Regions from separate parts of the Massilia sp. LXY-6 genome, predicted to be linked through region 1. Evidence: riboswitches for the same ligand, from Rfam matches in the RefSeq annotation. Region 1 holds a riboswitch; the other holds the start of a gene.
What was found. A riboswitch is a leader RNA that binds a small molecule or an ion and turns the genes downstream of it on or off. The one in region 1 is predicted to bind cobalamin.

Region 1 (9,121 bases):
CCGGCGCATAGTTCAGCAGGTCGTCGACGCGTGCGGCCACGCGGCCGAACAGATTGAAGCGCGTATTCCGGTAGCCCCACATCGCATCCAGTGTGTTCGCCAGCCGGAACAGCAGGGCGCCGGCACCGCCACCCACCAGGAACCAGAACAGGGTGCCGAACACGGCGTCGTTGCCGTTTTCGAGCAGCGACTCGGCGCCGGCTTTCGCCAGGTCGGCCGCGCTGGCCTGCGTGGTGTCGCGGCTGACGATGCGCGCAGTCAGCCGGCGCGCATGCGGCAGGTCGTCTTGCGCCAGCGCCGCATGGATGGGCAAAGCATGGTCGCGCAGGCTGCGCAGCCCGAGGCACAGGTAGAGCAGCAGCGCGTGGAGCGCCAGGCCGGCGATTCCTGAGTTGGCGCACAGCCAGGCGGCCATCGCCGTCAGCGGCAGCACCGCCAGCACCCAGCCGGTGGCGCCGCGCGCGATGCGCCAGCCGCCGAGATTCAGGTGCCGCTCCAGCCACTGCGCCATCCGGCCGAAACCCACCAATGGATGGCAGCGCCGCGCCTCTCCCAGCAGCAGGTCGAGCGCAATCCCCGCCGCCAGCAGCAGCGCGATGGCGAGCGGCGGCAGCCCGCTCAGCATGGACCACCCTTCAGGGCCAGCGGCAGCCCGGCGGCCACGAATAGCACCCGCTCGCAGCGCGCCGCCAGCTCCTGGTTCAGGCGGCCCGCTTCGTCGACGAACGCACGCGAGACCGCGCCGACCGGCACGATCCCCATGCCGACTTCGTTCGACACGAACACGACTTCGCCGGGCGACGGTTCGTCCAGCCACGCGAGCAGGTCGGCGCGCTCCCGGGAGAACAGGGGTGGCAGCGCGATGGCGCCGACGTCCGGGTAGTCCCGCTGCGACGAAAACATCAGGTTGCTGAGCCACAGGGTCAGGCAATCGACCAGCACGATGCGCTCCGGCGCGCACAGACGGCGCAGGGTGGCGGCGAGCGCGGTCGCTTCCTCCACCGTCTGCCATTCGGGCGGCCGGCGTGCGCGATGGTGGACGATGCGCTCCGCCATCTCGGCGTCGCCGGCGTGCGAGGTGGCGACATACACGACCTTCTTGCCGGACTCCCGCGCCAGGCGCTCGGCAAGAAGGCTCTTGCCGGAACGGGCGCCGCCGAACACCAGGGTACGGCTCATGGCGCCGCCTTCGCGAACAGGCCGGCCGCGGCCAGCGGGTTCGAGGCGAAGAAGCCGTGGAAGTAGGACGCTGTCAGGGACCCGAGCCGGTACACCGCTTCGCCCTGGGCGCCGGACGGATGCTTGACCGTGTAGGCGACCGGTGCCAGCCCGGTGTCCAGGTGCGAATAATGGAAGGTATGGCCGCGCAGCTCGCCGGCCGCGGTCGGCATCCCCTGCGAGCCCAATCCGGCCAGGCGTTGCTGCATGAGCACCCGGCCCGGCAGCAGGGCCGGCATGGTCCAGCAGCGACCTTCGGTATCGGTGATCGATTCCGACACCGCCATCATGCCACCGCATTCGGCCAGGATCGGCAGGCCGGCGGCGTGTGCGGCGCGGATCGACTCATGCCAGCGCACCGCCCCGGACAACGCCTCCATGTGCAGCTCCGGATAGCCGCCCGGCAGCCAGACCGCATCCGCATCCGCCGGCACGGGCTCACCGGCCAGCGGCGAGAAAAAACGCAGCCGGGCGCCGAGCTGCCGCAGCACGTCCAGGTTGGCCGGATAGATGAAGCAGAACGCGGCATCGCGCGCGATCGCCACCGTCTTCCCGGCCAGCAGCGGCGGAATCGGCTCATCCGGGTCGGCGTGTTCGGGCAGGCGCGGCGTCAGCGCTTGCCAGGCCTGGGTGTCGAGGTGCAGCCGGTCGGCCAGCTCGTCCAGGATCGCGTCGATGTCGTCGACTTCTCCCGGCAGCACCAGGCCCAGGTGACGCTCGGGCAGCTGGCGCGCCTGTGTCGGCAGCGTCGCCAGCAGAGGAATATCGCGCAGCGAGGCCGCCACCATCTGGCGATGGCCCTCGCTCGCGATGCGATTGGCAACCACACCGGCCATCTGTACCGGGCCGTAGTCGCGCAGGCCCTGCACCACGGCGCCGGCGGTCTGCGCCATGCTGGAGGCGTCGATCACGGCCAGCACCGGGATGTCGAAAGCGCGAGACAGGTCGGCCGCGGAGGGGGTGCCGTCATACAGGCCCATCACGCCCTCGATCAGCACCACGTCGGCGTCGCGCGCAGCTTCCGCCAGGCGGCGCCGGCACTCCTGCAAGCCGACTATCCACAGGTCGAGCGTGTGCACCGCTGCGCCGCAGGCACGCTCCAGCAGCAGCGGGTCGATGAAGTCGGGACCGCATTTGAACACCCGCACCCGCTGGCCCTGGCGGACCAGGCCGCGTGCGAGGGCGGCGGTGACGGTGGTCTTGCCCTGGCCGGAAGCGGTTGCCGCCACCAGCAGCATGCGTGCGCCGGGATGTGCCATCACCACTCCGTGCCGGCTTGCGCCGCGATGCCCGCCTTGAAGGCGTGCTTGACCACGTTCATTTCGGTGACGGTGTCCGCCACCTCGATCAGCTCGGGCGGCGCCGCGCGGCCCGTCACCACCACGTGCTGCATCGGCGGACGGTCGAGCAGGTCGGCGATCACCGCGTGCACGTCCAGGTAGCGGTACTTCAGGGCGATATTCAGCTCGTCGAGCACCACCAGCCCATAGGCCGGATCGGCGAGGAAGCGCTTCGCCTGTTCCCACGCTTCGCCGGCCCTGGCGATGTCGCGCTCGCGGTCCTGCGTTTCCCAGGTATAGCCTTCGCCCATCGCATGGAAGCTCACCTCGTCGGGGAAGCGCGAGAGAAAACGTTCTTCGCCGGTCGACATCGCACCCTTGATGAACTGGACCACGCCGACCTTCATGCCGTGGCCGAGTGCACGCACCGCCATCCCGAAGGCGCTCGAGCTCTTGCCCTTGCCGTTGCCGGTATTGACGATAATGATGCCGATCTTCTTGTCGGCCGCCGCGATTTTTGCATCGATGACGGCCTTCTTGCGCTCCATGCGCTGGCGGTGGCGCTCGTTGAGCGCGGCAGTGTCTTCAAACGTCATGTCATTCATGGTAGTCCTCTTGGGGAATGAAGATGCGGCGGCCGCCGTGCTCGATCATCTCGATCGGGTGGCCGAGGTAATCGCCCAGCAGCGCCGGCTGCATCACCTGTGCGACCGGGCCGGCCAGCCAGCCGCCGTCGCCGCGCAACAGCAGGGCGTGCGTGGAGATGCCGTGCGCCAGGTTGAGGTCGTGGCCGATCATCACGACCGTCTTGCGCTCGCGCCGGCACAGGCGCGCGAGCAGGCCGGTCACGCTGACCTGATGCGCCAGGTCGAGCGCGTTGGCCGGCTCGTCCAGCAGCAGCAGCGGCGTGTCCTGGGCCAGCAGGGCGGCGATCGCAACCCGCTGGCGCTCGCCGCCGGACAGGGTACGCACATCGCGCGCCGCCAGGTGGTCGACCTCCATCGCCGCCAGTGCCTGCAGTGCCGCCCGGTGGTCGTCGCTGCCTTCCCAGTAGCGGTTCGCATGGTAGGGATGGCGCGCCGACAGCACGGTATCGATCGCGCTGTAGGCGAAGGCGTCGTTGCGCGACTGTGCCAGGTAGGCGCGCTTGCGTGCCAGCTCTTCCAGCGGCCAGTCGTCGAGCTTTTTGCCGTCGAGCCGGACCGCGCCCTCATCCGCGCCGCGCAGTCCGGCCAGGGTGCGCAGTAGGGTGCTCTTGCCGGCGCCGTTGCGGCCGATGATGCTCCAGCACTCGCCGGCCTGGATGGTCCAGTCGAGATCCCGCACCAGCGTACGGCCGGCAAGCTGCAGCGTGAGTCCTTGAGTAGCGATCATCTTATTTGCGCAGTTGGTGCAGTTGATACAGGAAGACCGGCGCGCCGATCAGGGCCGTGATCGCGCCCACCGGCAGCTGGGTCGGGGCGACCACGGTGCGCGCCAGGGTGTCGCACAGGACCAGGAAGCTGCCGCCCAGCAGTACCGCCGAGGGAATCAGCACCCGGTGGTCCGGGCCGAAGGCGAAGCGGCAGGCGTGCGGCACGATCAGGCCGACGAATCCGATCGAGCCGGCATTCGTCACCGCGCTGGCGGTCAGCACGCCGGACACGAAGAACAGCCCTTTTCGAAGCCGGCCGACTTCGATGCCGAGCGTGCGCGCGGTATCCGCATGCAGGGCCAGCACGTTCATCGCGCGCGCATTGCGCAGGGCGAAGGCGAGCGCGCCGCCCAGCACGATCCAGGGCAGCACGCGCAGCGGCGTGCCGGCCAGGTCGCCGATCATCCAGAACACCATGTTGCGCAGGCTGCCTTCGGGCGCGATCGACAGCATCAGCGTCACCAGGGCCATGCAGGCCGACATCAGGATCACCCCGGTCAGCAGCAGCGTCGAGGTGCCGCCTTCGGCCGCCACGCCGCCGCGGATGTCGCGCCGCGCCAGCAAATACAGCAGCATCGAGACCGCGACCGCGCCGAGCAGCGCGGCGCCGTCGACCACCATCGCCGCGGACATCATCAGCAGCGCGAACAGGGCACCCACCGAGGCGCCGGCCGAGATCCCCAGCACATACGGGTCGGCCAGCGGGTTGCGCAGCAAGGCCTGCATCATGACGCCCGCCAGCGCCAGCGCGCCGCCGGTGACGAAGGCGGTCAGGGCCCGTCCGGCACGCAGCGCAAGCAGCGAGGCGGCCAGCGAATCCTGCCGGCCGCGCATCAACTCCATGACCGCCCGCGGCAGCTCCGGCAGCGCGACCGTGACCGACCCGGTGACGCCGGCGAACAGCATGCAGGCAAGGGCGGCGAGCAGGAGCGTGCCGACGATCATGGTGGCGCGCCGGCGCGCGCTTGGGTGGACTGGATGCATGCTGAATGAAGAGTGAATTAACGGGTCCCATAGCGCAGCGCGGCGAACCAGCTGCGTCCGGCCGTGCCGTAGTTGCGCGCCAGGTCGTGGCGTTTGTCGAGCGTATTGTCGAGGCGTAGCAGCAGCGACCAGTCGGGCATGAATCGCCATGTAGTGTACAGGTTCAGCAAGCCGTAGCCACCGAGGCGGTTGGCATTCGCCGCATCGTCGAAGCGGCTGCTTGACGCCTGCAGTTCGGCGCCCAGGCCGAGGCGGTCGACGGTGTAGTCGGCGGCGAGGCTGGCATGGCGGCGCGAACGGCGGGCCAGCTGCTTGCCGGTGGACTCGTCGCGCGGATCCTGCAGGTCGACGCTGGCGCGCAGGTCGAGGTCGCGGACATGGGTGTCGGCCGACATCGTCAAGCCCTCGAGCAGGGCATGGTTGACGTTGTAGGCGCAGCTGCCGGTGCGGCTCGGGCAGGGATTGACGGTCACGATCATGTCGGTCAGGCGGTTGCGGTAGTAATTCGCCTGCAGCTCGGCGCCGGCGATCCGGTAGCGGATGCCCACCTCGGCATTGCGCCCCTGTTCCGGCTTGTTCGTGACCAGGCCGTAGCCCGGGTAGTACAGCTCGTTGTAGGTCGGGGCGCGGAAGCTGGTACCGACGCTGGCGGTGGCGCGCAGATCCCTGCTGAATTCGTAGCCATAGCCGGCCGCGCCGGTGGTTTTGGCGCCGTAGATGGAATGGTCGTTGCGCAGGCTGAGGTCGAGCAGGTGGCTGCCGCGCCGCAGATCGTACGCCGCGGCCACCGAGTTGGTGACGCGCGAACGGTTCAAGGCAGCGCTGGAACTGGACAGCACCTGTTCCTTGCGGTGGCCGAACAGGACCTGCAGGGTGTCGCTGCCGAGGTCGATGGTGTTCTGCCAGGTGAGTTCGTCCTGGCGCGTGTCGATCTGGCTGGTGCCGCTGGCCGCCGTGCTGGTGAAGCTGCCCAGTTTGTCGTTCGAGCGGGCGGCCTGCAGGCTGCTGCGCCAGTTGGGGAGGATGCGGCCGTTCAGGAACACGGCATAGCTGTCGATGTCCTGCTCGTTATGCGTGTCGTAGCTGGAGGCGCCGCTGTCGTACTGTGCGCGCAGGCGGCTCTTCAGGAATTGTGCGCCCACGTCAATGCCCGGCGCGAGCTGCACGGTCAGGCGTCCGTTCACACTGTTACGGGTGTAGCCGTCGTCGTCCGGGTTGTAGCCGAACGCGCCAGGGCGGGTGGCCGAGAAACCGCTTGCCTCTTCATGCGCGCCGCTCAATGCATAGCTGACGCTGTGATCGCCGCCGGTGGCGCCGTGCACGCCGGCGTCGTATGCGCTGGTACCGTAGCTGCCGGCGCCAGCGCCGGCGCTGAAGGCCGGTTTGCCCGCACTCTTCTTCGTGAAGATCTGCACCACGCCGCCGATCGCGTCGGCACCGTACAGTGAGCTGAGCGGACCGTAGACGATCTCGATATGGTCGATGGTCGAGAGCGGGATCGCATTCCAGCTGGCCGCGCCGGTGGTCGAGGAGCCGATACGCACGCCGTCGATCAGGACCACGATCTGGTTGCTGTTGGCGCCGCGCAGGTAGACGCTGGTGCTGGCGCCCGGACCGCCATTGCGGGCGATCTCGATGCCGCGCTGGCGGCGCAGCAGGTCGGCGACCGAGCCGGCGCCGGCGCGCGCGATCTCTTCGCTGCCGATGACGGTTGTATCGGGGATCACTTCGTCGGCGCGCTGGGGCGTGCGGGCAGCGGTGACGACCACGGACTCGATGGCGGGATCGGCCAGGGCGGAAATCGAAGGCGAAGCAAGGGTAAAGGCGAGCAGCGGCGCGGCCGCATGCCGTGAAACGGGAAAGCGCATGACGATGTTTTTCTCTCGTAGACAACCGGCCGACGTCCCCGTAGGCCAGATTGAACGGAAGCGCCGGCAAGCCGTCGCTCCCACCTTTTGGCCGGTATCCGGGCTGGCAAGTGTGGCCGTCTGACCTTCCCATGCTTGCGCACAGTGGTATGAAAAGACGGTTGCCGCATCGGCGATGACGCGATGCGGTACTTGCTTACCGTTGCGGGGGCAGCACACGTTGGCTCGTTCGAAGAGCTTCGTGTTTCCCGTTTAACTGCGCCTGAGAACACAGGCGCGAGCACCAAAACGTGGATATTATACTTCCAGCACGACCATTTCGCCGTAGCCGATGCGATGCGGCGTACTGGCGGCATTCAACGCGGCTTCTTCGAGGGGCAGGCCGCCGCGCATGGCGCCGAGGAGGCGGATGGTGCCGGCATGGCAGATGAGCAGCGCTTCCGCATGGCCGGCCTGGCGCAGCTCATTGCTCAAGTCAGCGCGCAGGTCATCAATGAAGGCGGCGACGCGGCGCGCCACGTCGAGCACGCATTCGCCGCCGCCGGGGCGGTAGCGGAGCAGGTCGGCGGCCCAGGCGTCGACTTCATGGCGCGGAATCGCATCCCAAGCTTGCATTTCCCAGCGGCCGAAATCCATCTCGGCCAGGCGCGCATCGAGTGTCGGCGGGGCCGGGGTCAGGCGCCGGGCGAGGCGGGAGCAACGTTGAAGCGGGCTGGCATAGACCGGAAGATCGCCCGGCAGACCGGCCGCGTGCAGGCGTGCATGCGCGCGCGCGAGTTCGGGTTCAGTGACCGGCACGTCGGTGGCGCCGTAGCACAGGCCCTGGCCGATCTCGGGCTGCGGATGGCGGACCAGGTAGAGCTTCACTGCTCAGGACCAGGCGCCATGGCCCAGCGTGGCCAGTACGCACACGTAGACGAGCACCTCGGCCACCTGCTGCACCGCGCCCAGGCAGTCGCCCGTATAGCCGCCGAGGCGCTGTTCCAGCTTGCGGCCGAGCCAGACCGCGGCCAGCAGGGCGGCCAGCAGCGCAGCCAGCACGGCATCGGGCGCAATCCAGCCGACGGCGAGCAGGATCGGTACCGGCAACAGCGCCGTCACGGCCGCAATCGCGAATTCGGTTCCCGTCATCTGCTGGGCGAGCGGCTTGGCCTTGCCTTCGCCGCGTACGTAGTCCAGTTTCCAGATGAGCGAGGCCGCGGCCAGGCGCGACAACGGATGGGCCAGGAACAGCGCACCGACGGCCAGGCGCGGGGGCAGCATCGCCAGTGCCGACAGCTTGGCCGCCAGCATGCAGGCGATGCCGATCGCACCATAGGCGCCGACACGCGAGTCTTTCATGATCTCGAGCGCGCGCTCAGGCGTCACGCCCCCGCCCAGGCCATCGCAGGCGTCGGCGAAGCCGTCTTCATGGAAGGCGCCGGTCAGGTAGATCGAGGCGGCGGTCGACAGCACGGCGGCCACCGGCGCCGGCAGTACGAGCGCGGCCGCGAAGTAGACGGCAGCGGCGATCGCCCCGACCACGCAGCCGACCAGCGGGAAGTAGCGCGAGGCATGCTGCAGCCAGCTGGCCTCGAAGCCCACCCAGGTCGGAATCGGCAGGCGCGTGAAGAACTGCAGTGCGATGAAGAAGAGGCGGACTTGCTGCATCTTGTTCTTATTCGCCGACGGACTTTTCGCTGACGCTAGCGGAAGAGAAGGTCGCCATCTCGTTCAGGAAGTTGACGGCCGCATGCAGCAGCGGCAGCGCGAGTGCAGCGCCGGTGCCCTCGCCGAGGCGCATGCCCAGCTGCAGCAGAGGTCTCGCATCGAGTTGCTCGAGCATGCGGCGGTGGCCGGCTTCGTCCGAGCAGTGGGCAAACACGCAGTAGTCGAGGATCGCGGGCGCCAGGCGGCAGGCGACCAGCAGGGCGGAGGTGACGATAAAGCCGTCGATCAGCAGGGTCTTGCGCAGCGCGGCGGCCTGCAGCATGGCGCCGGCCATCATTGCGATCTCGAAACCGCCGAAGGTGGCGAGCACGTCGAGCGGATCGGTCACGCCGGCGTGGCGCTCGACCGCGGCTTCGATCACCTGCTGCTTGCGCAGCACGCCCTGCGGCGACAGGCCGGTGCCGGCGCCCACGCAGTCGGCGACGGAAATGCCGGCCAGCTTGTGCATCAGCGCCGCGGCGGCGGTCGTGTTCCCGATGCCCATCTCGCCGAAACCGACCACGTTGCCCGGCAAGTCCGCGGCCAGGGCGGCGCCATGTTCCAGCGCGGTGGCACACTGCCGGGCCGTCATCGCCGGTTCGAGCGCGAAGTTACGGGTGCCGCGGGCGACCTTACGATCGACGAGGCCGGCACGCGGACCGAAGTCG
Region 2 (21,809 bases), on a different contig from region 1:
GCAGTAACACTATTACGGGGTTACAAAGAGATACAAAGTTTCTAGCCGATCAAGCCTTAGAGGCCGCGCGCCAAGTGCACCGCACGGCCCAGTTCGACCACTGACATGGCATAGAAATAACTTCGATTGTATTTAGTGATAGCAAAGAAGTTAGCATTCGCTACCCAGTACTCGGCCGGATTGGCACCGTTCTGCAGATCGATCAGGCCGTACTGGCGCTGTTCCGGCAGGGAAGTGCGGGTCACGATGCCGGCGCCCTGCAGCTCAGATGGCTGCCAGCGCGCCTCCAGGCCGCCCAGCAGCGGCTGCCAGGCCAGGCTCGGCGCGACGTCCGCCGGGAACACGGAAGGCCCGGTGGCGTTGCGGTCCCAGCCGTGCGCAACCAGGAAATTTGCCACGCTGCCGATCGCGTCGGCGGCCGAGTTGCGCAGGTCGACGATGCCGTCGCCGTCGAAGTCGACGCCGTATTTCAGGATATTCCCGGGCATGAACTGGGGCATGCCGACCGCGCCGGCGAAGGACCCCAGCAGCGAGAACGGATCGATGTTTTCCTTGCGCGCCAGCAGCAGCGTGTTTTCCAGTTCGCTGCGGAAGAAGGCCATGCGGTCGAGCCGGTTCGGCGCTTCCGGATAGGCGAAGGCGAGGGTGGTCAGCACGTCCACCACGCGGAAGCGTCCGGTGTCGCGGCCGTAGATGGTCTCGACGCCGATGATGCCGACGATGATCTCGGCCGGCACGCCGTACAGCGCCTCGGCGCGCTCCAGCAGGGCCGCGTTCTCGTTCCAGAAGCGGACTCCGGCATTGATGCGGATCGGCTCGATGAAACGCTCGCTGTAGGCTTGCCAGTTCTTCGGCTTGCCCGGCGGCGCCGGCTTGACCAGTTGGACCGCGGAATCGATGAAGCGGGTCTTCGCCACCAATGCGTCGAGCTCGGCACGGTCGAAGCCCTGGCGGTTCACCATCTCGTCCTCGAAATCGCGCACCGCCTGCCATTCGCCGAAGTTGACCTGCTCGCCGTCGTAGTCGATGCGCGGACGCACGGGAGCGGCTGCCGCTACGGCTTGCGCGGCCTTGTCCTTGGCGGCCTTGGCTTTCGTCGCCTTGCCGGCCTTGGCGGTCTTTGCGGCCTTGGCGTGGTGGAGCGAGGAGGCGGCGGCGGCGTGGGACGCTTGCCCGGTGCCGATGGCGAAGGCAAGCAACAGCGGAACAAAGGATTTCATCGAACTCGGGACAGCAACTCTTTCAGGATAGTCGGCAGGCCGGCGCCATGCGGCTGTGGCTGCGTTGGCGGTGCGTAGCGCCAGGCACTGTAGCGACGCAGGAATTCGGCCGCGGCGGCCTTCGGCTCGGGGGCCAGGGCGGCACCAGCGACGCGTGCGGCGTAAGCCGTCGGCCCTTCGTCCGGCGCACGCGGCAGGCCCAGTTGGCCGAGGCGTTGGCACAAGGCCGAGTATAGCCGATCGACCGGGTCCTCCCGGCCTTGCCGCGACAATTTTCTTGCCAGCAGCAACACTGCGCAGGCGAGCGCGAACAGGGCCGCGCTGCGCCAGCTGAACAGCTTGTCCTGCAGGCTTTCCATCAATGCATGCTGGCGCTGCGGCGTGTAGTTCAGCACCCACTGGTTCCAGCCGTTGTTGGCGGCGCCGATCGCATACCGGACCCTGGCCAGCAGCGAATCCGGGTCCGGCTGCAGCAGCCGCCCCAGTCCCTCGAAGCCGAACGGCGCCGGCGCCGGCAGCGCGCGCGCCAGGCCGCGCTGCACGCGGTCCGGCGAGACCGCGGCGGTCGGATCGATCCGCACCCAGCCCTGCCGCGGCAGCCAGACCTCGCTCCAGGCATGGGCGTCGGACTGGCGCACGGTGAAATAGCCGTCGATCGGGTTCAGCTCGCCGCCCTGGTAGCCGGTCACCACGCGCGCCGGGATGCCGGCCGCGCGCATCAGGAACACGAAGGCGCCGGCATAGTGCTCGCAGAATCCGGAGCGGGTGTCGTACAGGAATTCGTCGACGGCTTCTGCTCCCAGCAGCGGCGGTTCCAGCGTATAGGAATAGCCGCCGGTGGCGAACTGGCGCAGCACCGCCTGCACCCGCCGCATCGGCTCCGGATAGTCCTGGCGCAGGCGCCGGCCGGCCGCCAGCGCCTTCAGGTTGCGGCCGTAGGGCAGCAGCAGCCATTCGAAGGCATTGTCCAGGGTGTCGCCGGCCTGCAGGCTGAAGTCCACGTAGGAAGCGAGGTCGTAGCGGATCCGCTCGCGCACCGGAGCGGAGGCCTGCAGTTCCAGTTCCGGGCTTGCGCCGGCGGTTCCGCTCGACAGCTGCGGCAGTGCGCCCGGCATCTCGAGCGCGAACAGCCAGCGCGTGTTCGACGGCTCCATGGTGATCTGGTAGCGCCGCGCTTCGCCGCGTACCGACAGCGACACCGCCTGCGGGGCCTTGCGGCCGCGGTAGGGGCGCGGCATCAGGCGGCTCCAGGTGCGGCCGTCGTAGGCGCCCAGCACCGGTCCGCGCCAGTACAGCTGCGGCTGGGCGGGCGGCGGGCCGTCGAATTTCACGCGGAAGGCCGGCGCGTCCGACTGCGCCAGAGTCGAGACCTGGCCCGGCGCCATCGTATCGGACAGGCCGCTGCGGGCGCCATGGGCATCGTCGGGCAGGCCCCACAGCGGTCCGTCTATGCGCGGGAACAGCACGAAGCCCAGGGCCGCGAGCGGCGCCGCCAGCGCCAGGATCTTCGCCCCCATCAGCAGGCGCGAGCGCAAGGGCGGCACCGCGCCGGTGAGCTGGAACGACAACTGGGTGGTGAGCAGGGCCACGATCGAGGCCAGCATCAGCAGGGCGGTGCCGATGCTTTGCGAGTAGAAGAAATTCGTCAGCACCAGGAAGAAGCACAGGAACACCACCACGAACAGGTCGCGCCGCGCATGCATCTCCAGCATCTTGAAGGCCACCAGCAGCACCAGCATGGCGACCCCCGCATCGCGGCCGAGCAGCGTGTGGTAGGTGTGCAGTACGCCCGCCATCGCGACCACCGCCAGCGGCACCAGCACCAGGTTGGCCGGCATGCGCCGCCCCAGCAGGGTCAGCAGGGCGCGCCAGGCCAGCGTGGCGCCGCACAGCAGCGTCACCCACAGCGGCAGGTGGGCGGTATGCGGCAGCAGCACCAGCACCGTGCTGGCCAGCAGCAGCAGGGTGTCCTGCTTGTCGCGCGAGAGCGGGGACGAGAAGCGCGGCAGGGGGAGACGGGAGGCTTTCATCGGTCCTCGCCGGCGCCGCCGTACAGCGCAAGGGCTTCCAGGCAGGCCGCCTGGTGGGCCGGGCCGAGCGCCGCCTCGATGCTCTGCCGGCCGAGGCGCAGCGCATAGGGCAGGGCGCGCAGCTCCGCCTCCAGCACCCAGCGCGCCAGGCGCGACAGTTTCGATTCCAGGTCGAGCCGGGGCGGCAGCGCGTCCAGGTCGAGCACCAGCTCGTCGAGCGCGCCGCCTTCGAACTGCTTGGTCACCAGCTGGCCGCCGAGCGAGGGGTCGAGGCGCGCGATGTGGCGCCAGGCCAGCTGGCGCAAGGGGTCGCCCGGCTGGTAGCTGCGCACGCCGGCGAAATCGTCGCTGCCGGCGCTGCCGATGCCGTCCGGGCTCGGGTAGCCGCTGACCGGCAGCGGCGGCGCGTCCTGCTCGGGGAAGGGGTAGACCAGCGCGCGGCTGTCCGGCTGCCAGTAGCTCCAGGCGTTGAACAGGCCGAGTGGGAAGCGGGTCGCCAGGCGCACGCGCGGCGCCTGCATCCAGCCGCGCCGGCTGCTGGCGCCGGACAGCACCACGGTGGCGCCACCGCCCGCCGGCACGTCGACCGCATGGCGCGGGTCCTGCGCGGTATCGACGTCGACCCAGACCGCGAACCGGCTGAGCCGTGTGCGGTTGGCCAGCAGCAGCTCGAACGGCGCCTCCTCGCCCGCGAACACGGCGCTGGCACGGCCCGGGCGCAGGTGCAGGTGGGCCAGGTTGCGGTAGGTATAGAACATGTCGACCAGCCCGCAGGCGGCGGCCACGAAGGTCAGGCCGAAGCCCAGGCCCAGGTCGTAGTTGACCGAGCCGATCAGCAGCGCCAGCAGCAGGGCGCCGAAGCCGAGGCCGGCGCGGGTCGGCAGGACATACACGCGGCGCTGGTTCAGCTCCACTTCGCCGCGGTCGCGCGCGGTGCTGCGCTCGCGCCAGGTGCTGCGCCGTCCGCGCAGCCAGCCGAACACCCGGGCGCCGAGCGGCAGTCTGGCCACGGCCACGGTCCTCATCTCATGCTCGCCATCTCAGACCGGCACCAGCTTCTGCAGCTGCAGCACCAGGTCGCGGCTGGCGCTGCCGCCGCCGATCGCCGACTTCAGCGGCCGCAGGCGGTGCGCGCACACCGGCACCAGCAGGGTCTGGACGTCTTCCGGGATCACGTGGTCGCGTCCTTCCAGCGCGGCCCAGGCGCGCGCCGCCTGCAGCAGGGCCAGGGTGGCGCGCGGCGACAGCCCTTCGGCAAACAGTTTGCCCGAGCGCGATTCCTGGGCCAGGGCCTGCAGGTAATCGATGAGCGGGCTCGAAGCGTGGATCGCGCGCAGCGAGCGCTGCGCATCCAGCAGCTCTTCGGGCCGCATCACCGGTTGCAGGGTTTTCAGCATCGCGCGCCGGTCCTCGCCCATCAGGAGGGCGCGCTCGGCGCTGGCGTCGGGATAGCCGAGCGACAGGCACATCAGGAAGCGGTCGAGCTGGGACTCGGGCAGCGGGAAGGTGCCGATCTGGTGCGCCGGATTCTGGGTCGCGATCACGAAGAAGGGTTCCGGCAGGGCGCGCGTGACACCGTCGGCCGTGACCTGGCGCTCCTCCATCGCTTCCAGCAGCCCGGACTGGGTCTTGGGCGTGGCGCGGTTGATCTCGTCGGCCAGCAGCACCTGGGTGAAGATGGGGCCGGGATGGAACACGAAGCCGTTCTTCTCGCGCTCATACACCGAGATGCCGGCCACATCCGCCGGCAGCAGGTCGCTGGTGAACTGCACGCGGTTGAACTGCAGCCCCAGCGTCAGCGCCAGCGCATGCGCCAGCGTGGTCTTGCCGACCCCGGGCACGTCGTCGATCAGCAGGTGGCCGCCGGCCAGCAGGCAGGTGAGGGCGAGGCGGACCTGCTGGTCCTTGCCCACCACGATTCTCCCGACCTGGCGTGCGGCTGAATGCAATTGTTTGAACATGAATGGCTTTTTCTCGTTGCGCCTGGGCGCATGGTAGATTAGCGCTATCGGCAATTTTTTCGGCCTTTCGATTCTATGCGAGAACGCCGATCCCATGTGATACGGATGAGCGCAGCACAATGAGTACAGCAATCTACAGCCACCCCGACTGTTCCCTGCACGAGATGGGCGACTGGCATCCCGAGACGCCGGCGCGGCTGCAGGCGATCGAGGACCAGCTGATCCTGGCGCGCCTGGACGGTCTGGTCGAACGCCGCGACGGCGCGCCGGCCGATACGGCGGCGATCCTGCGCAACCACAGCCAGGGCGCGCTCGACCTGGTGCGCGACAACCTGCCGGGCGCCGGCGAACACTATCCGCTCGACGGCGACACCCTGCTGTGCAAGGACAGCTACCGGGCCGCCCTGCGCGCCGCCGGCCTCGCGCTGGCCGCCACCGACGACGTGATCGCGGGTGCCGTCGACAATGCCTTCTGTGCGATCCGCCCGCCCGGCCACCACGCGCGTCCCGGCGAGCCGATGGGCTTCTGCCTGTTCAACAACGTCGCCATCGCCGTCCGCCACGCGCTCGAGGTGCACGGACTGGAACGGGTCGCCATCGTCGACTTCGATGTCCACCACGGCAATGGCACCGACGAAGCCTTCCACGACGACCCGCGCGTGCTGATGGCCAGCTTCTTCCAGCATCCCTTCTATCCGTACAGCGAGCCGACCCCGGTCACCGCCACCAGCGTGAACATCCCGGTGCCGGCCTACAGCGGCGGCGAGGTGGTGCGCAAGCTGGTGCAGGAACAATGGCTGCCGGCCCTGCATGCACACCGCCCGCAGATGATCTTCATCTCGGCCGGCTTCGACGCCCACAAGGAAGACGAGCTGGGCGGCATGGCACTGGTCGAGGCGGACTACGCGTGGATCACCCACCGGCTGGTCGAGGTCGCCCGCCTGTACGCCGGGGGGCGCATCGTCAGCTGCCTGGAAGGCGGCTACAACCTGTCGGCCCTGGGGCGCAGCGTAGCCGCGCACGTCAAGGCGCTGGCGGAGCTGGATTGAGATAACGTGTCCCCTGCGCCGGTCGAGTGAACCGACGCAACGCAGCCATATCTAACCTCGACGATAAACAGGACTGGGGTTCGCCAGGGACGTCAAACTGGCGGGCAAGGAGCTGCAGGCCTTCGACCCGGGCCAGCCGCTGCCGCCGAGCGAATGTGAGCCAAAGCCGGTTGCGCGGTAGAATGTGCCAATGGCAGATTCGATGTTCAGCTACGACAAGCAGGACTTGTTGGCCGCACTCGCGGCATTCCCGCCGACGGCGCGGCTGGCCTGCGCCACTGCGGCCGCGACCCGGCTCATGCCCGCCTGCGAGCGCTTCGCGGCCCTCCACGCGCCGGCGACCCAGGGCCGCGCGCGCGAGATCGTCGCCGAGCTGTGGCAGTGCATCCTGGCGCACGACCCCGACCAGCAGCCCTGGCCGGCGGTGCTGGACGAGGTCATGCGGATGATTCCCGGAAAAGAGGCCGAAGGCGGGTTGCTGACGCAGATGGCCGAGGACGGACTGGCTTCGCTGGCCTACGCGATCCGCTGCCTGCTGGTGGACGAGCCCAGCCAGGCCGAATCGGCGGTCGGGCGCGAGTACGATGCCACCGACCAGGCCGCCATCAGGATCACCGGCGTGGTTCCGAACACGCCGAAAAAGGAAGCCAGGCTGCTGGCCCACCCCTTGATCCAGCGCGCACTCGGGCGCCAGCAGCAGGACCTGGCCCTGCTGCGGCAGGGCGACTTTGCGGAGCTGCTGCGCCAGGCAGTGGCGAACCCGACCTTCACCGAACAGGAGCTCACCAGCTTCTCCAGCGTAAAATAGCGCCTTGTACGCAGATTATTGAGAGTAAGCATGTCGATTCAATGGTTCCCGGGCCACATGGCCGCGGCCCGCAAGCAGGCCGCGGAGCAGATGGAAAACACCGATGTGGTCATCGAGGTCCTGGACGCGCGCCTGCCGCAGGCGAGCAGCAACCCGATGGTCGAGCAATTGCGCAAGTTCCGCCAGCGCCCCTGCCTGAAGGTCCTGAACAAGACCGACCTGGCCGACCCGGTGGCGACCGCCGCCTGGGCCGCCTGGTATGACGCCCAGGAAGGCGTGACGGCCTATCCGATGACGACCAAGAAGCCGTCCGACGTGGCGCGCATTCCCGAGCTGTGCAAGACGCTGGCACCGCACCGCGGGGTGCCGACCAAGCCGCTGCGCATCATGATCATGGGCATACCGAACGTCGGCAAGTCGACCCTGATGAACGCGCTGCTGAAGAAGCGCGTGGCCAAGGTCGGCGACGAGCCGGCCGTCACCAAGGCCCAGCAGAAGATCTACCTGGACAAGTTTACGGTGCTGGTCGATACTCCCGGCATGCTGTGGCCGAAGATTGCGATGGAAAGCGACGGCCTGATGCTGGCCGCCAGCCATGCGGTCGGCACCAATGCCGTGATCGAGGAAGAAGTGGCCGAGTTCCTGGGCACGCTGCTGCTAGAACGCTACCCGCAACTCCTGAGCGCCCGCTACGGCTTCAAGACGGAGGGCATGGACGGGGTCGGTGTGATCGAGGGCGTGGCCGCGCGCCGTGGCTTCCGCGTGCGCGGCGGCGACTACGACTACGAAAAGGCGGCCCACGTGCTGCTGCAGGACTATCGCCAGGGCGCGCTGGGCCGCATCAGCCTGGAGACGCCGGAAACCCGCGCGGCGGCGCTGGAAAAGCACCGCATCGAGATGGAAGAGAAGGCGCGCATCGCGGCCGAGAAGGCGGCGCAAAAGGCCGAGGAAGCGGCGCGCGGCAAGCGCGGTACGTGAGGGAACCTCGAGCAAGCTACCGCGCGTTGCTCGAGGCCCCGTTACTTAAGCGGTTTGCCCGAACCTGAAACTCGATACCGTCAGCGCCCCGAAGAACGCGTCCTCGTGATACACGCAGGCCGCCGGTTCCTGCTCGGCCGCACCCAGCGCCACCCACAACGGCACCAGATGATCCTCCCGCGGATGCGCATGGCGCGCATAGGGCGCCTCGCTCCAGTGCAGCAGCGCCTGTTCGCGGTCGCTCGGGGACAGTTCCAGCAGCACGTGCTGCAGCCAGGTGTCGAAGGCGTGCGAGGCCAGCGCGCCGCCGGGGCCGAACTGGCGCAGGTTGTGGAAGGACAGGCCGCTGCCGACGATCAGCACGCCCTCGTCGCGCAGCGGCGCCAGCGCGCGTCCGGCGGCCAGGTGCGCGGCCGGATCGTAGCCGTGGCGGATCGACAGCTGCACCACAGGCATGTCGGCTTCCGGATAGACCGGGTAGAGCATCGAGAAGGTACCGTGGTCGAGGCCGCGCTCCGGGTCCAGCCCGGCCGGCTGGCCGGCGGCGGTGAGCAAGTCCGCCACGCGGGCGGCCAGTTGCGGGTTGCCCGGCGCAGGATAACTGATCTGGTAGGTGTGCGGCGGGAAGCCGCCGTAGTCGTAGATCATGGCGGGCGCCGTGCCGCTCGAGACCATGAACTGATCGGTCTCCCAGTGGCTGGTCACCACCAGCACGGCTTTCGGGCGGCTGCCCGCCTGGCGCCGCATGTCGACTAGCGAGGCTTCGAGCTTGTCGTAGGCGCCGCCGTACTGGTCCTTCATCCAGGGCCACGGGCCGCCGCCGTGCGAGACGAAATAGGTGGGCAGGCGTGTGGACATGGCGGCTCCTCGGCGGATATTGAAACGGCCATGGTAGCCGATCCTCGCCCGCCGCGTGCAAAGCAGCTTATTGCGGCCGCGCCCTCACCAGCGCCATCATCGCGAACAGCCGCGCGCTGCGCATCCAGCCCAGCACCAGCACCGTCAACTGGGTCAGCAGGAAGGCGGCGGCGGTGCCGCCCGCGCCCAGCGCCGGCACCTGCACGCGCGCCAGCACCAGCAGGCCGGCCAGCAGCAGGCCGATACCGGTGACCGCCACGTACACGCCCAGCAGCGAGAACGGACGGCGCAGCATCAGCCGCACGCCGCCCCACCAGGCCACGATGGCCGAGCGGCGCCGGCGTTCGTTGGCCAGCAGGGCGCGGCCGGCGTCGATGGTGGCGTGGACCAGCACGAACACGGCCAGCGAGACGATCATCGCGATGTGCAAAGCGCGGTCGGCATCGCTTTCCAGGATCGCGCGCTCGGCCGTCTTGCCGGCGATCTTGAAGGCGAGGCCGGCGGCGATGCCGACCACTACCAGCGGCACCACGCTCCACACCATCATCCGGAACATGCGCGCGTATTCCTGGGCGCCGCCGGCCAGCAGGTCGATGAAGCCGGGACGGCGGCTAGCCCGCGCCGCGTAGATCGTCATCCCGGCCAGCAGCGGCGACAGCAGCAGGGTCAGCGCCAGCGCGACCATGCCGCCGCTGCCGATGGCGGGAGCGAAGCGCTCGCGCGCACTGCTTAGCAGGTCGGCGATGGCGAGCATGTCGAGCTTGTCCGCCAGCTGGGCCGCGTAGACCGAGTGGTCGAGGTTCGCGCCCAGCATCTGCCACACCGGCAGGCTGGCGGCCAGGGTCGGCAGCAGGAGCAGCACGGCCCACCACAGCAGCAGGCGCCACTGCAGCGCGGCGCGCATGGCCCCTAGAAGCGGGCGCAAGCCGCTGCGGCGGCGCACGCGGGTGTTCTGCGGTGCCAGGGAAGGGGAGTCGAGGGTCTGGTCGATGCTCATCATACGGTCGCGATCAGGGTGAGGAGGTATTCGATGAAGGCGGCGACGTCCATGCCCCAGCGGCGCGAGGCGCGGGCGTCGGGCTTGAGTGTCCGGCTGTCGTCCAGCTTGCTGACGTCGAGGTAGTGCAGGCGCTGCGGGTCGAGTTCGGCCGAGACGGCGCGCGCCGGCCTGGTCCAGCTGAACTTGCGCCAGGACTCGGTGCCGTCCCAGCGCACGGTTTCCGCACTGCCGTCGGCGAATTTCACGAGCACGGTCTGCGGCACCGCGGCGCCGTAGCGGCGCACCAGCACCTCGGTGCGGAAGGGGTAGGGACCCAGGCCTTCCTTCGCCTTCGGATGCGCCTTCTTCCATGCCTCGCGCTCCTTCTCGATGCGCTTGTCGAGGTCGGCCTGCTTGTCCTCGACCCAGCTGCTGCCCACCTGGCGCGTTCCCGGCAACGGCAGCTGTTCGCGGCTGCTGAAATCGGCGATGCGGTCGTCGACCTTGGTCACCGCATAGACCTGCTGGGCGAACACGGAGTCGACCGCGGCGCGCTGGCCGGTGACGTCGGCCAGGGTCTCGCGCAGGTCGGCGGTGCTCGGATGGCGGAACTTCCAGCGCCGGTAGTATTCCTTGAAGGCGCGTTCGATCGGCTCCTTGCCGACCCGCGCTTCGAGGTCGCGCATCAGGGTCGCGGTGCGGCTGTAGACCGGGCCGATGCCTTGCAGGCGGTCATAGGCGTTCTGGCCGGGCGCATCGGCGGGATCGCCGCGCGGAGTGCCCATGCGCTCGGCGGCGAAGGCCTGGAAGCCGGGGGAAAAGCCGAGCTTGCGGGTGAGCGGGGTGCCGGCGAAGACCTGCTGCCCGCGGTCGCGGACCATGCGCAGGTCCCAGTACTCGTTCAGGCCTTCGTCGAGTACCGGTTCCTCGAACTCGTTGGTGGCCAGCAGGCCGTAGAAGTAGCCATGCCCGAATTCGTGGATGGTCACGAAGTCGAGCAGGTACTGGTTGGCGGTGCCCGGCTCGACCTGCGCATAGCCTTCGGCGGTGAAGAAGGTCGGGTATTCCATGCCGCCCGCTTCTTCCGCGTTGTAGGGCGGGATCACGACCGTGAGCGTCTTGTAGGGGTAGGGGCCGAGCGTGTTCGAGAAGTAGCTCAGCGAATCCTTGGCCGCCTTCATGGCCGGCGCCGCGCTCGCCGCATACTCCGGGGGATACAGCACGGTGACGGTGACCTGCGGGCTGCTCCGGCCGGTCCAGGTCTCGACCATCGGCTTGGCGGAGCGCTTGTCGGCGGTCCAGGCGAAGTCGTGGACGTCGCCCTGCACGTAGCGGTGGGTCAGCATGCCCTTGTTCTCGACCGGCGCTCCCTGCGGCTCGCCGGTGGCGCCGACCGTGTACTCCTTCGGCACCGTCAGGCGCACGTCGAAGCTGCCGAAGTCGGCGTAGAACTCGGAGTTCAGGTGCATTTCGTGGGCGTTCCAGCGCGGCGCCGTGGCCCCGCGTTCGCCCGGCAGTTCCAGTACCCCGATCTTGGGAAACCACTGGCCGACCAGGTGGAAGCTACCGAAGTAACCGGTGCGCGCGATCACCCGCGGCAGCTGGGTGTGGAAGTCGATGTCGAAGGTGGTCGAGGCGCCTGGCGCGACCGCGGCCGGCAGGTCGAAGCGCACCACGGTGTGGTCCGTGGCCGGGCCGTTGTCGGGGTGGACGAAAGTCCAGGGCACGCTGGCCTCGCCCTGGGTCACGCTGCGTAGAAGCATGTGGCCCCATTCGCCATCCTTGATGTCGACGCCGGAGCGGAACCCGGACCCGCGCTCGCGCTTCTCGGTAAAGAAGGTGCTGCCCGTGCCTTCGAAGGCATTCATGTAGAGGTGCAGGTAGACGCTCTTCACCGGCACGCTGCTCCTGTTGCGCCAGGTGAGTTTTTCGCGGCCCGTCACCGTGTGCTTGACGGGGTCGAGGGTGGCGTCGATGTCGTAGTGGACGACCCGGTCCGACAGCGTCGATTCGCTCCCGGTGCGGGCGCCGCCCCAGGCGTTCGGGCTGCTGGGCACGTTCACCGCCGCGGCATGCGGCGCCGCCAGGGCAATGCCGTCGAGGGAAGGCGCGGGCGCGCTGGACGCGGCCGCTGCGCCGCCCGGTTCGGCGAGCAGCTCGGCGGTGACCGCCACCCCCGCCGCCAGCAGGGCGGCGAGCGCGCACCTACGCAGTACTGTGGAACCCAATCTCATGCAGGACCCCCAAAAATTTGGAATTGAATTTTGTTAAGTTGTATTTGTGTTCACACTATATGCGAAAATACTGTCAGAAAACCCATACAAGCCTACAAATTGGCAAGGGATGTTGCTTAATAGGTTTATAATTTGCCGGTTCTGGTGCCCGCACGCGGCTTCAATCGCGTGCAGTTAAACGGGAAACACGGAGCGCAGGTGCCCCCGGCACCGCGCCAACGTGTGCTGCCCCCGCAACGGTAAACAAGCGTCGCCTTCACGGCGACTGGCCGCCTCTAAAACCACTGTGTGCTGTCACTGCGCATAGGAAGGTGGGGCGGTCTGTCTTGCGAGCCCGGATACCGGCCAGGACAGGTGGAAGCGGGCGCATCGCCGCGCTTCCGTGACGAGCCGGTGTGCGGGGACGCGCGCCGGCCTAACGCTCGAACACTGCTCGAACACGATTAATCGATGAATTCCTTGAAGCCGCTTGCGCTGGCCTGCGCCACCTCTATTGCCACCGCGTTTTCCATTCCGGTTGCCGCCCATGCCGACGAGGCCGCCCCGGCCACCGTCGTGATCACGGGTTCGCGCTTTCCCAGCGCCGAATCCCTGGAGCCGATCGGCGCCACCGTCATCACCCGCGACGAGATCCGCCAGGCCGGCGTGAACGACGTCAACCAGGCGATCCGCAAGATCGGCGGCGTGTTCGGGCGCCAGAGCCTGGACTCCTCGCCCGACTTCGCGCTCGACTTGCGCGGCTTCGGCACCAACAGCGCCCAGAACATGGTGATCATGGTCGACGGCGTCCGCCTGAACGAGAACGAGCTGAGCAATTCCGTGTTGTCGACCATTCCGATCGACACGGTCGAGCGCATCGAGATCGTGCGCGGCGGCAGCAGCGTGCTGTACGGCGAGGGCGCGACCGGCGGCGTGATCCAGATCGTGACGCGCAAGGATGCCCGTCATGCACAGCCGGGCACACACGGCTCGGTGTTCGCCGAAGCCGGCCAGTTCAGGGAGCGCGACCTGCGCGCGCAGCTGGCGCACGTGGCCGGCCCGATCAGCGCCGACGTTGCCGTGGCGCGCCAGGACAACGCCAACTACCGCGCCAACAACGCCTTCACGCAAAATAGCGTCTCGGCCGGCCTGCAGCTCGCGTACACGGGCGGCCGCGCCGGCGTGCGCGTGGAGAGCGCGCGCCAGGATGCGCGCCTGCCGGGCTCGCTGACCCTGGCCCAGTTCGAGGCCGATCCGCGCCAGACCCGGACCCCGAAAGACTTCGGCTCGCTCGACACCGACCGCGTGAACGCCTTCGCCGAATACCGTCTCGGCGCGGTCGACCTGGCGGCCGAGCTGTCGCACCGCGAGCGCGACGCCGAGTCGAACTATTATTTCGGCCCGAGCGCTTCGGTGATGAAGTACAAGGGCCGCCAGAACCAGTTCTCGCCGCGCGCCCGCTGGCTGCACGACATCGGCGCCGGCATGCTGAACGAGCTGGTCACCGGCATCGACGTGATCGACTGGAAGCGCAAGACCACATCGAGCTTCTCGCTGGCCGACGCCAGCCAGAAATCAAAGGCCTTCTACGTGCGCGACGAGCTGCGCTTCGACCCGGCCCACGACGGCCGCGTGGCGCTGGGCGCGCGCCGCGAGATCTTCGACAAGGACTACGTCGACGCGATCATGGGAGGCACGCCGGACAACGGGGCGCAGGCCCAGAACGCTTGGGAAGCCCAGGGCAGCTACCGCGTGCTGCCGCAGCTGACCCTGAGCGCGCGCGGCGGACAGAGCTACCGCGTGGCCAACGTCGACGAGAACAGCTTCCGCACCAGTCTGAGCCTGCTGAAGGTGCAGACCTCGCACGACCTGGAGCTGGGCGCAAGCTGGGGTGATGATGCGCGCAAGGTGACTGCGCGCGCGTTCCGCCACAAGCTCGACAACGAGATCTTCTACGATCCGACCGCCTTCGCCAACACCAACCTCGACCCGACCCGCCGCGAAGGCATCGAGATCGATGCCGAGGCACAGTTGGCGCCGGCCTGGCGCGCCACCGCCCACCTGCAGCACGTGAACGCCACCTTCACCTCCGGCCCGAACGCCGGCCGCGAGATGGTGCTGGTGCCAAAGAACGTGCTCACGGCGCGCCTGGCCTGGCTGCCGGGCAACGGCCAGAGCGCAGATGTCGGCGCGCAGTGGGTCGACCGCCAGCGTTACGGCAGCGACTTCGACAATTCCTGCGCCGCGCGCATGCCGTCCTATGTAACCTTCGACGCGCGCTACGCCGTCAGGCTGGGGCCGTGGGAGCTGGCCGCGTCGGGCCTGAACCTGGCCGACCGCCGCTACTTCAGCAACGCCTTCGGCTGCCGCTCGGGCATCTACCCGAGCGACGGCCGCCAGCTGAAGCTGTCAGCCCGCTATGACTTTTAAGTAAATCAAACCGGGGTCAGAGCCCGAATTTGGGTAATTGCCCAAATTCGGGCTCTGACCCCGGTGTAACAAGCGGTAAGCAGTGCAAAAAATAAGCCCGGACTAAGGCTGGCCGGCGAAAAAGTGGTAATCTCGCGGTCGTTTGCACAACCAATTCGAGAAGGATTCTTATGCGTTCCCTGCGTTTTGCCCTGCTTGCCGCCAGCCTCGTCGCCAGCACCGCCTTCGCCTCGCCGACCGACCCGAAGAACGGCGTCGAATACGTGACGCTCGCTCAGCCGCAGCCGGTGCAGGCTGCCGGCAAGAAGGTCGAGGTGATCGAGTTCTTCATGTACCACTGCCCGCACTGCAACGCGCTGGAACCGCAGTTCGAACAGTGGGTCAAAAAGCAGGGTGACAACATCGTCCTGAAGCGCGTGCACCTGCCGTTCAGCGGCCCCAACGATCCAGAAGCCCATCTGTACCTGACGCTGGAAGCGCTGGGCAAGGTCGACGAGATGCATGCCAAGGTGTTCAAGGCCATCCACCAGGACCGCATCCGCATGAAGGACGATGCGACGGTCATCGACTGGGTATCGAAGAACGGCATCGACCGTGCGACCTTCACGAACGCCTGGAATTCCTTCGGCGTGATGACCAAGCTGCGCCGCCTGCCGCAAATCGTGAACGAGTACAAGGTCGATGGCGCGCCGACCATCGTCATCGACGGCAAGTACCAGACCTCGCCGGCCACGGTCTACAATTCGGTGAAGTCGAGCAACGAACCCCAGCTGTTCCAGGCAACCCTGCAGGTGATGGACGCACTGGTCGCAAAGGCAGCCAAAACGAAATGAGCGATGCGGAAGGCAAGATCCTGAAGATCTACGACAAGTCCAAGCCGGAAGACGAGGACTTGCACGACACCAGCTATTACCTCCACTGGGCCTGGGCCATCGTGGCGGTGCTCGTCGGCGTGGTCTTCTGGCTCTGCCTCGCCCTGGTGAATGCCGAGAACCAGCGCTATGCCCTGATGACGAACAAGTGTGCGGACCCCTTGTTCAAAGGGGAGGTCGACCGGCGTTGCCTGCTGACCGTGCGCTCGCGCGACCACTGGTGGGAACACCTGTGGTACGGCGCCAGCCACGTCAAGCCGGAGGCACCCGACGCCCGCCGCCGCTGATTCTCCAGGACCATGAATCCCGCCACTTCGGCGGGATTTTTTTTGCCTCAAAGAATGCTAAGCTAGGCATTGTCGATTAATTATTCACGAGGAATTTCCCATGCGTCTACTGCGCCTTGCGGCCGCCTGCCTGCTCGCCACCGCCGCCATCGCCGCTCCCGCGCTTGCTTCGCCAGCGAACCCGCAGAACGGCGTCGACTACACGACCCTGGCCCAGCCCCAGCCGGTGCAGGCGGCCGGCAAGAAGGTCGAGGTGATCGAGTTCTTCATGTACCACTGCCCGGTGTGCAATGGCCTGGAACCGGGCTTCGAGGAATGGGTGAAAAAGCAGGGCGACCGCATCCAGGTGCGCCGCATCCACATGCCATACACCGGGCCGAACGATCCGGAAGCCCACCTGTACCTGACGCTGGAAGCGCTGGGCAAGCTCGACGAGATGCACGCCAAGGTGTTCCATGCCGTGCACCAGCAGCGCATTCGCCTGAACAAGGACGACGCCATCATCGACTGGGTCTCGAAGAACGGCATCGACCGCGCGACTTTCCTGAATGCCTGGAACTCGTTCGGCGTGCTGACCCGCATGCGCCAGCTGGACAGGGTGCTCAGCGCCTACAAGGTCGAGTCGGTGCCAACCCTGGTCATCGACGGCCGCTACATGACCTCGCCGTCGACCGTCAACGCCACCCTGAAGACGAACAACCCGCAGGAAATGTTCCAGGCCACGCTGCAGGTGGCCGACGCCCTGGTCGCCAAGGCGGCGGCGTCGAAGTAAGCGCCTAGGGAGCGATCACGCCGTCCGGCAGGCGGATCGCAAAGCGCGCTCCGCCCAGCGGCGAGCGCTCCACGCGCAGGGTGCCGCCGTGCAGCCTGACCGCCTTGCGTGCGATCGACAGCCCGAGGCCGAAGCCGCCGGTGGCGCGGTCGCGGCTGCGGTCGAGCCGGTAGAAGGCTTCGAAGATGCGTTCCCGTTCCTCCTCGGGAATGCCGGGGCCGTCGTCGTCGACCAGGATTTCGAGCAGGCCGCCATCGCGGCGCGCCCTCAGGACCACCGTTTGCACCGCGTATTTCTGGGCATTGCGCAGCAGGTTGCCGACCGCGCGCGACAGCAGGCGACGGTCGCCGTCGACGCTGCCCAGCATGGCGCCGAGTTCGAGCTGCAGCGTGGCCGGGCGCGGATGCAGTCCGTCGGCGCATGCGCGCAGCACCGGCTCGACCTCGAACAGTGCGCGCTGCGGCTCGGTGGCGTTGTCCAGCTTGCTCATCGAGAGCAGTTCGTTCACCAGTTCGTTCAGCTCGGCCAGGTCGCCGTGCATTGCGCCTATGCGCTTGGCCAACCTGGGGTTGCCGGCCGCCGGAGCGCCGGCCGCCGGAGCGCCGGGCGGATCTGCCAGCAGCTCGAGTGCAAATTGCAGGCGCGCGATCGGGGTGCGCAATTCGTGCGACACCGAGTGCAGCAGGTTCTTCTGCGATTCCAAGAGCCCCTGGATGCGCTCGGCCATCGCATTGATGCGCCCGGCCAACGGATAGGCGGCATCGGACGGTTTCATGGCGGCGCGCGCCGACAGCTTGCCCGCGCCAAACTCGTCCGCCACCCGCGACAGCATCTGCAAGCCCTGCCAGTGCGAGCGCGACCACAGCGCGATCGGCACCAGCAGCGCCAGCGCGACCACGACGTAGCGCACCACTTCCATCAGCAGCGCCTGACCGAGGTCGATCGGCAGGCCGGAGGCGCTGATTGCGTCCTCGTTGCTGCCGATATAGCGGTCGCCGCCCAGGTCGACGCGCCGCAACAGGGTCTTGCGGCCGGGGTCGAGCACGATCTCGCCGCGCTCGAAGGCCGCCAGCGCGCCGCGCGGCAGGGCGGCGCGGGCCTGGTCGAGCGGGATCAGGTCGAAATGCGCCTTGGATACCTCGCGTACCTTGTTCAGGCGAACCAGCCATTCGTCGGCGGGCGCCTGGTCCACATAGTGTTCGAGCAGGAAGATCTGGGCCGAGGCCTGGCGCCGCGCGATGTCGTCCAGCGGATCGCCGTACAGGCGCGCGAACACGAAATACACGACGAAGGTCGCTGCCGTGATCGATAGCATGACCAGGATGAAGAAGCGGAAGAACAGACGGTTCACGCCGCCGCCCCGATACGCCGGTAACTACCGGTTACATGGAAAAGGTTCGACTTGCTCATGGTCGGGATTGTATAGGAGCAATGATCATAAAGTTTATGTTTTACAAATTGAAGACAAAACTTCGACATGTCGAGGGGGATTGGCTTGCCGGCCCTGCGTACGATGGGTACTCATCAGGTTTTTCCGTTTGGCCCACCTGAGCCGCGAGTGAGGGTGGGCTCTTTTTATTCGCCAGGAGAAATGGGAGGAAGAAAGACAAGCACGTAGAATATTGTCTTTCAGAATCTTTACTCCGCATATGAACAAGCTTCTTCCTCCCGTCTTGAGCGCCGGCGTATTGGCTGCCTTGCTGGCCGGCGGCATTGCCCGGGCCCAAACTCCGGCCGTCAATCCGATGCCGGACGGCAGCCGCGACATGTACGTGGGGCTGGGCGTACAGTCGGCGCCGCGCTACGAGGGAGCGGGAAGCCGCAAGCTGTCCGCATTGCCGGTGCTTCAGGTCGAATGGAGCAAGGGCATCTTCATTTCCGGGATGAGCGCAGGCATGCACCTGTCGAAGTCGCCCACTGTCGAATACGGACCGCTGCTGGCGCTCAAGCCCGGCCGCGACGAGTCCGGCACCGGCATCGTCATCGACGGCGTGAACGGCGTGGCAGGGCTGGCGCCCAAGCTGGGCGGGCAAATGCTGCTGATGTCGGGGCGCCTGGACGGTATGGATGAGATCGGTGCGCGCCTGCAGGCCGGAGGCTTCTACAATGTCTACCTGAGCCCGCAGTGGCGCCTGACCTCCAGCCTGCTGGCCGGCGCCGGCAGGGACCATGACGGCGCGCGCCTGGAGCTGGGCGTGCAGCGCCTGGCCCTGGCCGCCGGCGAGCGCCATCGGGTATCGCTGACGGCCGGGCTGGGCGTGGTCAACCGCCAGTACAACGAAAGCTATTTCGGCGTCAGCGCGGCGGAAAGCCTGCGCAGCCGCTTCCGCGCCTACGAGCCGGGCGGCGGCCTGCAGGATGTGCAGGTGGGCGCGCGCTGGAACTGGGTCCTGGGCCCGTCCTGGATGCTGACCTCGAGCCTGCAGGCCAAACGCCTGCTGGGCGACGCCAGCCATAGCCCGCTTGCCGAGCGGTCCACCAACCTGACGGTTTCGACCGCCTTCGCTTATCGATTCTGACGATGCGTCCCGCCCGACAATTCATTGCATCCCTTGCCCTGCTGCTGGCGGCCGGTTCGGCCGGCGCGCAGGCGCACGACGGGGACGCCGTGAGTTACCGGGACGCCTACCGGACCATGGTCGTGTTCGAGAAGTACGGCGGCCCGAAGAACATGCTGGTGAGCCAGTTGCAGGTGCTGCCCAGGGAGCGCGGCGCCCCTGGCGACGGGCTGCAACTGGCCTTGAACGGCAAGTCGACCCAGCTCAACCTGCCGCTCGACCCGCTGGGCCGCACCGTGTTCCCGCTGCAGAAGGCCGCCTACGACGAGAACGCCGCGCTGTCACTGAACCGCAAGGGCGGCTTCACGCTGCGTCCGCAGGTGTCGATCGCGGTGCGCCCCGACGGCGTGTACGACGTGGCCGACCTGCGCGCCGCCTGCGCCCAGGCGCTGGCCTTCGCGCGCTGGGTCGACGTGTCCCAGCGCGCGCACCAGTGCGCCGCGGTGCGCTTCGTGTTCCCGAAGAAGGCCGAGGGCGGGGCCCGTCTGCGCCGGCCGGACGGTCCCGAACAGCCGCTGCCGCTGGCGAACGGCGAGGCCGACGACGGCTTCGCGGCCGTCACCTGGCGCTTCGCGGCCGGCGCCGAGCACGGTCAGGTCGCCACTTTCAATGCGCCGCTGGCGATCCTTCCCATCTTCGAATCGCCGCGCTATCCTTGGGCGCATGAGCGAACAGACCGGCAAGACCATCCTGATAACCGGCGCCAGCCGCGGCATCGGCGCCGCCTGCGCGCTGCTGGCTGCCGGGCGCGGCTACCGTGTCGTGATCAACTACCGCAGCGACGGCGGCGCCGCCGACGGCATCGTGCGCGCCATCGAGGAGGCCGGCGGCAGTGCCTTCGCGGTGGGCGCCGACGTGTCGCGCGAAGACGAGGTGCTGCGCATGTTCGCCGGGATCGACGCGCGCTGCGGCCGCCTCGACGCCCTCGTCAACAACGCCGGCATCCTGGCGCGCCAGATGCGGGTCGACCAGATGGATGCGGCGCGCATCGGGCGCATCCTGGCCACCAACGTCACCGGCAGCTTCCTGTGCGCGCGCGAAGCGGTGCTGCGCATGTCGACCAGGCGCGGCGGCCGCGGCGGCGCGATCGTCAACGTCTCCTCGCGCGCCGGCGTGCTGGGCGCGGCCGGGGAATACGTCGACTATGCGGCATCGAAGGCGGCGCTGGACGCGCTGACGATCGGGCTGGCGAAGGAAACGGCGGACGAGGGCATTCGCGTGAACGGCGTGCGGCCCGGCCTGATCGATACGGAGATGCACGCCAGCGGCGGCGAAGCGGGACGCATCGAGCGCCTGAAATCGTCGGTGCCGATGGGACGGGGCGGGGAAGCGATTGAAGTGGCGCGGGCCATCCTGTGGCTGCTGTCGGACGAAGCGTCCTATACCACCGGCAGCTTCATCGACGTCTCGGGAGGCCGTTGATCAATTCCAGGCCGAGGGCGAGAACAGGTAGCCTTCGCCCCACACGGTCTTGATCTTTTCCGACAGGTTGTCGTCGAACTTCTTGCGCAGCTTGGAGATGCAGTTGTCGATGCTGCGGTCCAGGCCGTCGAATTCGATGCCGCGCATCTTCTTGAGCAGTTCGTCACGCGACAGCACCCGTCCGGCCGCCTCGGCCAGCACCAGCAGCAGCTTGTATTCGGTATTGCTGAGTACGCAGGGCTGGCCGCGCCAGCTGACGCTGCGGTCCTTGCTCATGATGCGCAAGGCGCCAAACTCCAGCACGCGGGTGTCGAGCGCCGCCGCCTTGGCCTGGGTGCGGCGCAGCAGGGCGCGCAGGCGCGCCAGCAGCACACGCGGCTGGACCGGCTTGTTGACGAAGTCGTCCGCGCCCTGTTCCAGGCCCGAGACTTCATCGTAGGTGTCTTCGCGCGCCGTCAGGATCAGGATCGGCACCTCGGAAAGCTCGCGGATCTGGCGGCACACGACCATGCCGTCCATGCCGGGCAGCATCAGGTCGAGCACGACGATATCGGGCGCGCCCTGCTTGAAATGGTCGAGCGCGGTGTCGCCGCGCGTGGCGAGCTCGACCGAGAATTCATAGCCGGACAGGTATTCCGTGACCAGTTCCGCCAGGCGCGGATCGTCTTCGACCAACAGTACGCGATACATGATGTTCTCCTTGACCCGTCATTGTATAAGAGCAAGTATCAAAGAGCACATTTGCTGGCCTAAATGGACAAATCGATACAATTTCACGACAAATGGGGCCGGTCAAAGAAATCCGCCGAAGCGGATTTTTGCGGGCGTGATTTGTGACTGGGAGTCACAAATACGGTGGCTCAGCCTATTTTCGGGTCCTTCTTGGAATACTCGCCATAGACGCGGTTCATCGCCGTTGCTGGAGCGCACCAAGTTGGCGCGTCAGGAAGGGGGACAGGCGAACTCTTACAGCTTCTCGATCTGCCGGTCGATCGCCTTGCGGGCGCGTTCGTTGCGCTCGCTGTAGCGGTCCGTCAGGTAGTCGGTACGGCCGCGCATGAGCAGGGTCAGCTTGTACAGCTCTTCCATGACGTCGACCACCCGGTCGTAGTAGGCGGATGGACGCATGCGGCCGGCCTCGTCGAATTCCTTATAGGCCATCGGCACCGAGGATTGGTTCGGGATCGTGAACATGCGCATCCAGCGCCCCAGCAGGCGCAGGGTGTTCACCACGTTGAACGATTGTGAACCGCCGCAGACCTGCATCACCGCCAGCGTGCGCCCCTGGCTTGGCCGGATCGCGCCCATTTCCAGCGGAATCCAGTCGATCTGGTTCTTCATCACCGCCGTGATCGCGCCATGGCGCTCCGGG

Region 2: linked by a shared signal. The riboswitch ahead of ACI48D_RS19525 (TonB-dependent receptor) and the one ahead of ACI48D_RS25805 (TonB-dependent receptor plug domain-containing protein) in region 1 are both predicted to bind cobalamin.

Annotation. Positions count from the first base shown of each region.
Region 1 covers NZ_JBKFGF010000090.1:820-9,940, reverse strand. The annotation lists gene ACI48D_RS25835 (CobD/CbiB family cobalamin biosynthesis protein) at 1-625, opposite strand, end outside; gene cobU (bifunctional adenosylcobinamide kinase/adenosylcobinamide-phosphate guanylyltransferase) at 619-1,179, opposite strand; gene ACI48D_RS25825 (cobyrinate a,c-diamide synthase) at 1,176-2,477, opposite strand; gene cobO (cob(I)yrinic acid a,c-diamide adenosyltransferase) at 2,477-3,103, opposite strand; gene ACI48D_RS25815 (ABC transporter ATP-binding protein) at 3,096-3,872, opposite strand; gene ACI48D_RS25810 (FecCD family ABC transporter permease) at 3,874-4,896, opposite strand; gene ACI48D_RS25805 (TonB-dependent receptor plug domain-containing protein) at 4,914-6,764, opposite strand; cobalamin riboswitch at 6,837-7,067, opposite strand; gene ACI48D_RS25800 (histidine phosphatase family protein) at 7,062-7,631, opposite strand; gene ACI48D_RS25795 (adenosylcobinamide-GDP ribazoletransferase) at 7,635-8,414, opposite strand; gene cobT (nicotinate-nucleotide--dimethylbenzimidazole phosphoribosyltransferase) at 8,422-9,121, opposite strand, start outside.
Region 2 covers NZ_JBKFGF010000046.1:32,590-54,398, reverse strand. The annotation lists gene mltB (lytic murein transglycosylase B) at 57-1,220, opposite strand; gene ACI48D_RS19570 (transglutaminaseTgpA domain-containing protein) at 1,217-3,250, opposite strand; gene ACI48D_RS19565 (DUF58 domain-containing protein) at 3,247-4,260, opposite strand; gene ACI48D_RS19560 (AAA family ATPase) at 4,291-5,211, opposite strand; gene ACI48D_RS19555 (histone deacetylase family protein) at 5,331-6,260, shown strand; gene ACI48D_RS19550 (hypothetical protein) at 6,451-7,068, shown strand; gene ylqF (ribosome biogenesis GTPase YlqF) at 7,099-8,046, shown strand; gene ACI48D_RS19540 (DODA-type extradiol aromatic ring-opening family dioxygenase) at 8,092-8,904, opposite strand; gene ACI48D_RS19535 (hypothetical protein) at 8,972-9,904, opposite strand; gene ACI48D_RS19530 (M1 family metallopeptidase) at 9,901-12,117, opposite strand; cobalamin riboswitch at 12,243-12,481, shown strand; gene ACI48D_RS19525 (TonB-dependent receptor) at 12,568-14,526, shown strand; gene ACI48D_RS19520 (thiol:disulfide interchange protein DsbA/DsbL) at 14,697-15,359, shown strand; gene ACI48D_RS19515 (hypothetical protein) at 15,356-15,685, shown strand; gene ACI48D_RS19510 (thiol:disulfide interchange protein DsbA/DsbL) at 15,786-16,457, shown strand; gene ACI48D_RS19505 (ATP-binding protein) at 16,462-17,808, opposite strand; gene ACI48D_RS19500 (MipA/OmpV family protein) at 18,107-18,976, shown strand; gene ACI48D_RS19495 (hypothetical protein) at 19,083-19,223, opposite strand; gene ACI48D_RS19490 (hypothetical protein) at 19,297-19,704, opposite strand; gene ACI48D_RS19485 (SDR family oxidoreductase) at 19,679-20,437, shown strand; gene ACI48D_RS19480 (response regulator) at 20,438-21,127, opposite strand; gene arsH (arsenical resistance protein ArsH) at 21,404-21,809, opposite strand, start outside.